Regions from separate parts of the Lysinibacillus sp. CTST325 genome, predicted to be linked through region 2. Evidence: riboswitches for the same ligand, from Rfam matches in the RefSeq annotation. Region 2 holds a riboswitch; the other holds the start of a gene.
What was found. Region 2 has a riboswitch for cobalamin ahead of ACYQ73_RS23330 ((2Fe-2S) ferredoxin domain-containing protein). Riboswitches for the same ligand answer to the same signal wherever they lie in the genome.
Positions count from the first base shown of each region.

Region 1: it holds a riboswitch for cobalamin, as region 2 does, so the genes downstream of both, ACYQ73_RS09040 (ribonucleotide reductase N-terminal alpha domain-containing protein) here and ACYQ73_RS23330 ((2Fe-2S) ferredoxin domain-containing protein) in region 2, are expected to answer to the same signal.

Region 1 covers NZ_BAAFHO010000002.1:697,237-702,677, reverse strand. Annotated here, with positions in the region: gene ACYQ73_RS09060 (histidine phosphatase family protein) at 1-370, shown strand, start outside; gene ACYQ73_RS09055 (bifunctional adenosylcobinamide kinase/adenosylcobinamide-phosphate guanylyltransferase) at 319-711, shown strand; gene ACYQ73_RS09050 (ECF transporter S component) at 995-1,489, shown strand; gene ACYQ73_RS09045 (hypothetical protein) at 1,486-2,169, shown strand; cobalamin riboswitch at 2,280-2,467, shown strand; partial or broken gene ACYQ73_RS09040 (ribonucleotide reductase N-terminal alpha domain-containing protein) at 2,630-3,931, shown strand; partial or broken gene ACYQ73_RS09035 (ribonucleoside-diphosphate reductase subunit alpha) at 4,273-5,184, shown strand; gene ACYQ73_RS09030 (ribonucleotide-diphosphate reductase subunit beta) at 5,197-5,441, shown strand, end outside.
Region 2 covers NZ_BAAFHO010000015.1:35,025-40,465, forward strand. Annotated here, with positions in the region: gene ACYQ73_RS23305 (S8 family peptidase) at 1-67, opposite strand, end outside; gene ACYQ73_RS23310 (energy-coupling factor ABC transporter ATP-binding protein) at 329-1,165, opposite strand; gene cbiQ (cobalt ECF transporter T component CbiQ) at 1,165-1,935, opposite strand; gene ACYQ73_RS23320 (energy-coupling factor ABC transporter substrate-binding protein) at 1,941-2,213, opposite strand; gene ACYQ73_RS23325 (energy-coupling factor ABC transporter permease) at 2,215-2,961, opposite strand; cobalamin riboswitch at 3,105-3,290, opposite strand; cobalamin riboswitch at 3,519-3,700, shown strand; gene ACYQ73_RS23330 ((2Fe-2S) ferredoxin domain-containing protein) at 3,839-4,210, shown strand; gene cobJ (precorrin-3B C(17)-methyltransferase) at 4,215-5,441, shown strand, end outside.

The sequences.
Region 1 (5,441 bases), on a different contig from region 2:
GAACTTCGGTGAATTTGAAGGGCGAACATATGAGGACTTGAAAACAGATAGTCGTTATTGTGCATGGTTAGACGACCCCGTTCAGTCACCGCCTCCAAAGGGGGAAGGCTTGGATGCTTTTTGTGCGCGTGTCATTGAAGGGTTCACGGCATTACCAAAAAACGAAGATGTTTATCATCTCGTTGTCCATGGTGGAGTTATTCGAGCACTTCTCGTTGAATTTGCACCGACTGAGCAAACTTTTTGGTCGTATCAATCACCGCATGATAAAATGTTTTCTTTAACGTTTACAAGAAAGGCTTGGGAGGAGGGAGCGAGATGCATGTCTTTATCGGAGGTGCCTATAGTGGAAAAACCGACTATGTCATGAAATTGCTCGAAGGTCAAAAAGTTGAGCTAGTAGATGGCAATCTACCTGATGGCAGCCCAGCCTGTGATGTACTAGTTATTAAAAATATAGAGAAGTGGCTCCTGACACAAGATCTTGAGGAGGATGAACCCCTTGTCAAAACCTTTTTGACAAGACTAAAGACTCTGGAAGAAAATTGTGCAGTCTATATAATAGTGACCGATATGGGACGTGGAGTTGTGCCAATGGAAAAACAGGCACGATTGTTGCGTGATACATGTGGGCGTTTGTACCAGGCATTATTTGCTGAAGCCGAACAAATCGTACGCATTTGGTACGGTATTGGGGAACAAATCAAATGATATAGTTTTAAAAAAATTTTATTAGGCTTTTCATGTTGGGGATAAGATTTCCAAGGACGTATGCTTTGTAAATAAGTTGATTGGAGTGGAGGTTGGGCGACCCCTTGGGGATTAACAATAGAGGAACGAAGGCTAAAACCATCACGTCCTGTGATAACGCCTTCGTGACCAACATCGTGTTGTGCAGCGAAGCGGCTCATCGGACGCCCCCAGGAAAGCGCCCAACCGGAACGGAAATCAATCCCACGCTATTATAAAAAATTTAAAGAAAAGAGGAAATGGGATGGATCGACAAAGATTGATAAAATTGACGCTCACTGCTATGGTAGCGGCAATTTGTGCAGTAGGTGCAGTTATTAAAATTCCAATATTTATTTCAACTGCTGCGCTTGACTCTGCACCTGCATTGTTGAGCGTTGTATTTTTATCTCCAGTATTAGCTGGAGTTGCGGGAGTCATTGGGCATTTTATCTCAGCCTTAACTACTGGATTTCCATATGGGCCTCTACATATTATTATCGCAGTAGAAATGTTTATTGTTGTATGGGTCTTTGGGGTCATGCATAAAAAAGGAATGCATTTCTGGAAATGGCCTGTGGCACTTGTTTTAAATGGCGTTGTGGCACCTTTACCATTTTACTTTATCATTAGTCCGGCATTTTACTGGGCGGCACTGACTAGTCTTCCATTGGCAACACTCATAAACCTAGTGATCGTTGCAATTGTGATGCCAATTTTGTCGAATGTGTTTGGGCGTAAAGAAGGTCGAGTACATTGAGAAATGCAATAAAAATAGGTGAGCTGTTTGCTACAACAGATAATGCCGCGGCGATTGGTGAAAAACCACAAGATGTTGTGTCTGCCCCAGACCAACTAACGGCATACTTCACGGCGCGTGTTACTTTTTTAGAGCAGCTTGCTGCAAATGCTTTACCAAGCCATATTTTACTCGCTAATTTTTCAGGGGATGCTGCATGGTCTCGTTATGTTGCAGGCATTCAGCAGGTTTTTGATGAGGCTGGTCTTAGTTGTCCGCCGATAGATGGTAGTACAGAGTCCAATATGGCGACTGTACAATCAGGATTGTCTATAACGATGCTAGGTGAGCAGCAAAAACACGCAGCAACTAAGCATGAACAGCTTAGTTGGTACACCTATGGACTACCGCTTGTAGGCAATGAAATCCTTGCACAGCCTGAAGATGTCGCACAGCTGCAACCTATTTTTCAGGCGTGGAAAGAGGGAATCGTGCAGCAAGTATGGCCAGTTGGATCAAAAGGTCTACAAGCCGAATTTACTCGGCTTTTTGGTGAACAACAGGTCAAAAGTTCGTTAGATGTTGAGAAATCGGCTGGTCCATGTGCAGTAGTTTTGCTAGGAATACAGCCTGAAAAAGAGCAGCTAGCACAAAAAAAATTTCCTAGAAATTTTGAAAAACTACGTAAAACTGCATTGTAATTGGGCTTGCTTCGAGAAAATGTCGCACTTTATAACGTGCAAGGGGCAAAACGCCTATTGCAACAATAAACACAATATGTTAGATTTGTTTAGGAGTTAAAACACAATATATAGTATTTTGGACGAGCGGTACCAATATGGTTTAAAAGGGAATTCGGAAAAAGAGTCATCTTAAGCCGAAGCTGTCCCCGCAACTGTAAGTGCTGACAAATGATGAGTAGGCCACTGTGAAGAACGGGAAGGTTATCATTTGGAGGAAGCATGAGCCAGGAGACCTGCCGATATGTTCAAGACAGCAACACATTCTTCGGGGATTGAGAAGTGGAGGCGAGAGATTTGTTCACTTCTTTGTGTGCATGTCCTTCATTTCCATTTCCGATTTTACTGCGATCACGTAACCGATAGATGTTGCGTGATCGCTTTTTGTGTTGCTGGAGAAGGAAAGGGAGAGAATGTGTACATGACAATTCAAATCGAACAGCAAATTGCTAAGCTAAAGAAAAATTACACGGAGGATGAACTCGAAAGTTTTGTAAGATTATCGGATCGATGGCTACGAAAAAACGACAATGCGACATTTGAAGCATGGGCGGATGCGATGATTTTACAAACGCTTAGCTTAATTGATGAGGAGGAGCCATACTGGACATTTGTCGCAGCTCAAGTTTATTTAGAAAAACTGTATGATCAATTTGCAACGCGTCGTGGTGTCTCAGTGAAAGATGTTTATAAGGTTTTTCCAGAACATTTAGCACACTATACAGAAGCTGGTTTGTATCATGAAAGTTTAACAACAAAGTATAGTGAGCAGGAGCTTCAGGAACTCGCTTCTTATCTAGAATCAAGTCGTGATGAGTTGTTTACGTATATTGGTTTAAAAACATTAATGGACCGCTATGTAGTCCGTGATTACACGAAAACACCAGTGGAATTACCGCAGGAACGATGGATGGTCATTGCAATGACTCTGATGCAGGATGAAACAGAAAATCGTTTAGAGAAAGTCCGTGAATCTTACTGGGCAATGAGTAATTTATATATGACTGTTGCCACACCGACATTATCGAATGCAGGTAAAACACATGGACAGCTATCTAGTTGCTTTATCGATACAGTAGATGATAGTTTACAAAGCATTTATGACACGAATACAGATGTCGCAACATTATCGAAGTACGGCGGTGGTATTGGTGTTTATATGGGTAAAATTCGTAGCCGAGGCTCATCTATTAAAGGTTTTAAAGGTGCATCAAGTGGCGTTTTACCATGGATTAAACAGCTTAATAATACAGCGGTTTCAGTCGATCAGCTTGGGCAACGACAAGGAGCTATTGCTGTCTATCTAGATGTTTGGCATAAAGACGTCTTTACGTTTTTAGATTTACGCTTAAACAATGGGGATGAACGTCTACGTGCCCATGATATTTTCACAGGGCTATGCTTACCGGATATATTTATGGAAACTGTTGAGGCACGTGGGGATTGGCATTTATTTGACCCGCATGAAGTACGAGAGGTTATGGGCTACTCACTAGAAGATTTCTACGATGAGAAAAAGGGTGACGGTTCTTTCCGTACTAAATATGAGGAATGTATCGCGAATCCATTGTTAAGTCGTGAAGTCGTACCAGCCATTGATATTATGAAGCGTATTATGCGCTCACAGCTAGAAACAGGCGTGCCGTTTATGTTCTATCGTGATGAAGTAAATCGTATGAATCCGAATAAGCATGAAGGGATGATTTACTCAAGCAATTTGTGTTAATAGTAGCACCTTCAATCAGAAATGGTTGTCGAAAACTCCGTTAAACGGGGAAAGTCACAATGTGATAACCCACCGTGCTAAATCTTTTGATTAAATTAATTAATCAAAAGTAAAAGCCTAACGACTATCGAAAGCATAGCTCATTGAAAAATATGAGTGAAGAAGCGAGTAGAGTACCCCTCAAGCGAGGCCCTATAAAATGGGATAATTCATAAAGGGAAAAGCGGAGCATCCTACAGGTAGAGCTGAGGATGATGATATAGTCTCCTCTGTATAGTGATATACAGCAGTTCAAAAGAGAACGGATTAGGTTTAGCGAACCTAGTTGAAGAAAAAGGACAGAGATATTCCAAAATATGTCAGCGACTGAATTCGAATCTATTACCCTAGAAGATGATGTCATCGTAACACGTCGCAAGCCTGGAGATTTCGTTGTATGTAACTTATCATCTATTAATTTAGGTAGAGCTGTACCGGCTGGCGTTCTAGAACGATTAATCCCAGTTCAAGTACGTATGTTAGATAACGTTATTGCTCTAAATACAATTCCAGTAAAACAAGCAGAGCGTACGAACCTACGCTACCGTGGTATTGGACTTGGCACATTTGGCTGGCACCATTTATTAGCTTTGAAAGAAATTCAATGGGAGTCTGAGGAAGCTGTAGAGTTTGCGGACAAGCTATATGAGGAAATTGCGTATTTAACGATTCGTGCTTCTAACGATTTGGCATGTGAAAAAGGAGCTTACCCATTATTTGAAGGCTCAGATTGGCATACGGGTGCGTATTTTGACAAACGTGGCTATGACAGTCATAAATGGAACGCGTTACGCGCCGCGGTTGCTGAAAAAGGGATGCGTAACGGCTATGTAATGGCAGTTGCACCGAACTCATCAACATCTATTTTAGCAGGCAGTACGGCTACGATTGATCCAATCTTCCAAAAGAGTTATTCAGAAGAGAAGAAGGATTACAAAATTCCAGTAACAGTACCTGATCTATCACCTGTGACGACTTGGTATTATAAATCTGCTTATTTCATCGATCAAAATTGGACAATTAAACAAAATGCTGCACGAGCACGTCATATCGACCAAGGCATTTCACTTAATTTATACGTTCAAAATACGATTAAGGCGAAAGATTTACTAGCATTGCATATGAATGCTTGGGCGAGCGGTGTGAAAACGACTTATTATGTGCGCTCAACGTCTGTAGAATTGCTAGAATGTGAGTCTTGCGCGAGCTAGGAGGAAGTAACAATGACAACTATTACAAAACGACAAATTATGGATAAGGAAGCACCAAACCGTTCAACAGGAATTGTCAACGGACGTTCTTCTAACATTTTAAACTGGGATGATGTGCGTTTTAGCTGGGCATATCCAAAGTATAAAAAAATGCTAGGGAACTTCTGGACACCGTTTGAAATTAATATGAGCAATGATGTCAAACAGTTTCCACAGCTATCAGCAGATGAACAGGAATCCTTTTTAAAAATCATTGG
Region 2 (5,441 bases):
AAGTAGCAGGAACCATTAGTGCTGCAGATGCTACTAAAGCAACTGATTTTTTCTTCCAGTTTTTCAACTGTTTTCCCTCCTTGAGTGTTCCAAATATTTGTGACATCTATACTATTACGTATGAGTGATAGAAAAGTTTCGTAATAAGTATATATTTTTCCAAAAGAACCAATCTATATTTTACCATGTTTCCCGTTATAAAAATATGTAGAAGGGAGGTCGAATATCCTCCCAGGTCCATAAGGTACATCCTACTCGATTTGTGAGATTGAAGTAGTAGCGTGGATTCAACCACAATTGAATAGTACCAACTATGGATAAATTGTCTTTAAAGCTGCTCAATAAGACTGTATAAATCTTTCTTCGAACGAGGCATTTTAATGTTTTTTTTAAATAATTTTTTCTTTTGTAAGGCAACGGCCATTTCAAAGACCCATGGGCGTTCAAGATGGGCTCTTTCAAGCAAATCCTCTTGGAAGAACATTTCAACTGGATCCCCATTATAAATAATTCTCCCAGCTTCCATCACGACTATTTGATCTGCCCATTCATAGGCTAATGAAATATCATGCGTAGCTAGTAAAATTGTTCGTGCACCGTTCTCTAATGTAGCTAAATACTGTAAAACTTGTGCGCTATAATAATTATCTAGTCCAGCTGTCGGTTCATCTAATAATAAAACGGAAGGTTCCATTGCAAGTACTCCTGCCATCGCGACACGTTTTTTTTGTCCAACACTTAAAAAATGGATCGGTTTATCTAGCAATGCTTCGACTTCGGTTTGAGTGACAGCCCACGCAATTTTTTCTTCAATTTTTTCAGTTGTCCAGCCAAGATTCAAAGGACCAAAAGCAATATCTTGTTTAACTGTGCCAGAAAAAAGCTGGTTGTCTGCATCCTGAAAAACAATACCAACCTGTTGGCGTAATTCTTTTAATGCTTTTCTACTATAGTTCAGTTCATTACCACAAAAGGATATAGTTCCAGCAGTAGGCTTCAAAATACCATTTAAATGCTGAAATAACGTTGATTTTCCAGCTCCATTATGACCAAGTAAAGCGATTTTTTTCCCCTTTGGAATTTGAAGTGTAATATCTGTTAAGGCATGAGTTCCATCTGCATAAGCGTAGGATAAATGTGTTAAATCAAAGTATAAATCAGTCATCAGAAAAGACCTCCATAAATGATGAGGAGTATAAAAATAGCAGCAATACCTACCCAATTTTTCGTGTTATAGATAAGATCATCTTGCCAATAGACAGCTTCGCCACCACGCGCTTCCATCGCATTGGTTAGCTCACGACTACGTTGGAACATCTCGACAAATAAAGCTGCAATTAGCATTGATACCGAGCGAAGCCACTGCATAGGGGAGCTGTATCCTAAACGTGCCTGTTGGGCAAGATGAATTTTTTGCATACTATCTAAAAAGATAAAAATAAAACGATACGTTAGCTCTACTAACTCTACAAATAGAGTTGGAAGTCGCCATTGTCGTAGCACGTAACAAATAGATTGGACTGATGTTGTGAGAATTAAAAAATACAAACAGCTAATGCTGCCAAGGACGATGAAAAAAAGCTGTTGCGCTGTCACGAGGCTCGCACTGCCGATAAAAATCGTCCAACTATTAAGTGAAAATGACCAAATATGAGGTGGTAGCGTGCTAGTTGTTGGCGCTATAGAAATTAAAATGGACACTAAACTTGATAGTAAAAAAAATCCAGGTAGCAATAGTAATTTAGCGTAATATTTGGCAGGGATTTTTGCGCTTAAAATGATAAAAGCACTCATCACAATAAATGTAATGAGTGAAATTCGTTCATCTCTCATGATAAGCGACAATATAAGTAGTCCAAGGGATAACGTCATTTTTTCTAGCGGATGAACAGACGCTAATTTATTCAAATAAGCATACTTATCAATGCGTAACATCGCGTTTAACCTTCTTTATGCTTACCGCGCATTAAGCCGATGAAATAGCCAATAAATCCAGCGCCAATAGCAGCTTGTAGTGCGAATAATAAGCTTTCAATTTCACCACTTGGTGGCTCCCATAAGCTTTCAAACCATGGCTCGTAGCTAGCATCTATTTCACCAATAGCTGCCTCCGCTTCGCCATCAGCCCCTTCGAATTCTGCACCTTTTTGAATAAATAGAGGAACGATTGCTAATAACACAACAATGGCTAAAAGCAGTAAGTTTTTTTTCATTTTAGTGAGCCTCCTTTGCTGAGAAAACACGTAAAGCTTTTAATTCACTCACATTGTATTTTTTCAGGAAGTTCATAACGATCACTGTTAAAATTCCTTCACTAACAGCAAGAGGAATTTGTGTTAACGCAAAAATACTAGCAAATTTTGTGAATGAAGCCATAAAGCCTCCGACCTCAGAAGGGAAGGCAAGAGCTAATTGTACAGAAGTGACAACATATGTACCTAAGTCACCAAGCATTGCTGCTAAAAAGACAGCGATGGAAAAGGATAGTCCCATTTTTTGTGAGCCCTTAAATACATAGTACGCGATAATAGGACCCATAATTGCCATGGAAAAAGTATTTGCCCCTAATGTTGTAAGCCCACCATGTGCTAACAGTAATGATTGGAATAATAATACGATTGTCCCGATAACACTCATCGCTAATGGTCCAAAAAGAACTGTTCCAAGCCCAACTCCAGTTGGATGAGAGCAACTCCCTGTTACAGAAGGAATCTTTAAGGCTGATAGCACAAAGGCAAAGGCACCGGATAGCCCTAATATCATTTTTGTTTCCGGATTTTCATCAATGGTTTTACGAATAGAACGTAATCCTAAAATAATAAATGGAATCGATATGACCCACCAAAAAATCGCCCATTCGATTGGCAAAAAGCCCTCCATAATATGCATCGCAAATGCACGATTTGGCACGAATAAAAATGCCAATAAGAAATAACTAAGCTTCCAACCAGAAAATTTCAAAAATCTCTCCTCCTCACATTAAAATTTTTCAAATTAGCGTGCGAAAATAAAAAAACACTTTTCCAGTTGTGGAAAAGTGCATAGCTAAAAAAGCAAATAAAATTCTAATCTGCTAAGCCGCACACCCATCCTCGTAGGTTGAAACGATCACATGTTTTTCGGCAGGTCTCCTGGCTTTAGTTCAACGTTTTATAGGCCTTCCCATCCTTTGGACAGTGACATTCTTTATAAAACTCCCTAATACAGTGGCGGGACCGCGCCGGACTTGAACCGGCTTCCCTTTTAAGCGAATTGCTGAACAATTCGCACCGAAAAAAGATGAAGTTGTGAGATTTCACGACAAAGTGTAACATGAATTTCCATATATATGCTATACTTTTTGTGAAAAAATTTGAAATTGAGTGTCTATGTCGAAAATTTAGATAAATAGAAAATGGATGTCGCATTTTTCTATGGAATTTTAAAAAAATTGTCACAAATTAAGAAAGAAATATTGAAATTTTAAAAAAATAAGCTATGATAGAAACAGTTTTCTATTACATAAAAAAACTATAAATTCATATAAAACGTCCATAAGTGCTTGAATATTCAAGATAATAGGGAAATCGGTGAAAGTCCGATACAGCCCCCGCTACTGTAATAGCTATGAAATCGCGGATGCCACTAGTGAAAACTTGGGAAGGCGCGAAAGTAAAAGGAAGCTTAAGTCAGGAAACCTGCTTATGTGATGATGCATGCAAACTTTTCGGAGGGAGAAGTTGAAGCGAAAACGAGTACCCGTATATATTCGTTTTTATTTGGCTTCTACTAAACCTTTACTCTTCGTCTAGAGTAAAGGTTTTTCTTTTTTTAAAAAGCAAATGAGGGGAGAACGACTATGACAACTTGGAATTTAGAGGGGATGAAAACACATCTTTTTATTTGCAATGGTAGTAGCTGTATGAAAAAAGATGCTGAGGACATTACACAGGCAATTCGTGATGAAATACAGTTACTGGAGCTTGATAAGGAAATACATACGACAAGGACCCGCTGTAATGGCAGGTGTAAGGATGCTTGTGTTGTCATTGCATATCCTCAGGGAAATTGGTACCGAGTGCCGACGCAGGAGCATGCGAGAATACTAGTTCAAGATTTAAATCATGAAGCGTTACATAATGAGCATGTCTTTACATTGCGTGAAGGTTCGTTGCAGCGTACAGCACAAACAACAGCCATTAAAGGCATTGAAAAGGTGAAAGAGGGGTAACAAAATGGCACAAAAAGGTAAGATTTTCGTAGTTGGCTTTGGCCCTGGAGACTTTAAACATATTACGACTCGTGCTGTGGAGGCACTACAACAAAGTCATATGATCATAGGCTATAAAACTTATGTTGAACTGATTCAGGATTTAGTTAGTGCAAAATCAATTATTAGTACTGGTATGACAGAGGAAGTTTCACGTGCACAGGAAGCGGTGCGTCAAGCAGAGGCTGGAAGTATCGTATCGGTCATTTCCAGCGGTGATGCCGGGGTTTATGGAATGGCAGGATTAGTGTATGAGGTATTAATCGAGCTAGGCTGGACAGAAGCAACTGGTATCGAGGTAGAAATTGTTCCAGGTATTTCAGCTATTAATTCATGTGCAAGTTTACTAGGTGCTCCCATTATGCATGACGCCTGTACTATTAGTTTAAGTGACCACTTAACACCTTGGAATTTAATTGCAAAAAGAGTAGAAGCGGCAGCAATGGCGGATTTTGTTATTGCTCTTTATAACCCGAAAAGTGGACGTCGTACGAGACAAATTGTAGAGGCACAACGAATTTTACTGGAATATCGTTCGCCAGATACACCAGTTGGACTTGTGAAAAGCGCATATCGTGACCGTCAGGAAATAACGATGACTACTTTAGCAGAAATGCTTGAACATGATATCGGCATGTTAACAACGGTTATTATCGGGAATTCAACAACGTTCTTCTACGACAATAAAATGATTACGCCACGTGGATATCAGCGCAAATATACACTTGGTGAGGAAAAACAACCGTTACGACCACATCAACGACTTAAGGAAGAAAATGAACCATGGGCGATGAATCAAGAAACCGGAGCAGCGCGTAATGATTTTGCGACAGATCCTAATGCCAATCGTATTAAGCCCAGTTTAGCCATAACACCACAACCAAAGCCTGAAAAATCGTCACTTGAAATGGCGACAGCAGCTCTTGCAATGGTTAAGGGAACGAGCACGGTGAAAGTATCACCTAAGCGTGTTCAACAAAAAATCGAATCTATTTTTGAATTAGCGGTTAGTCCTGGGGTAGCCAATAAGTTCTTTACTCCTCAACAAATGAAGACGTTAGCTGAAGTAGTTGGTGAGGAAGGAACGATGGAGTATACACCAGACCATCAAATTCATTTGAAAATTCCAACGTCTGAGCCTGAAGAGATTACCGCAAAGCTTCGTGCAGTTGACTTTTTACTCGCACCACTT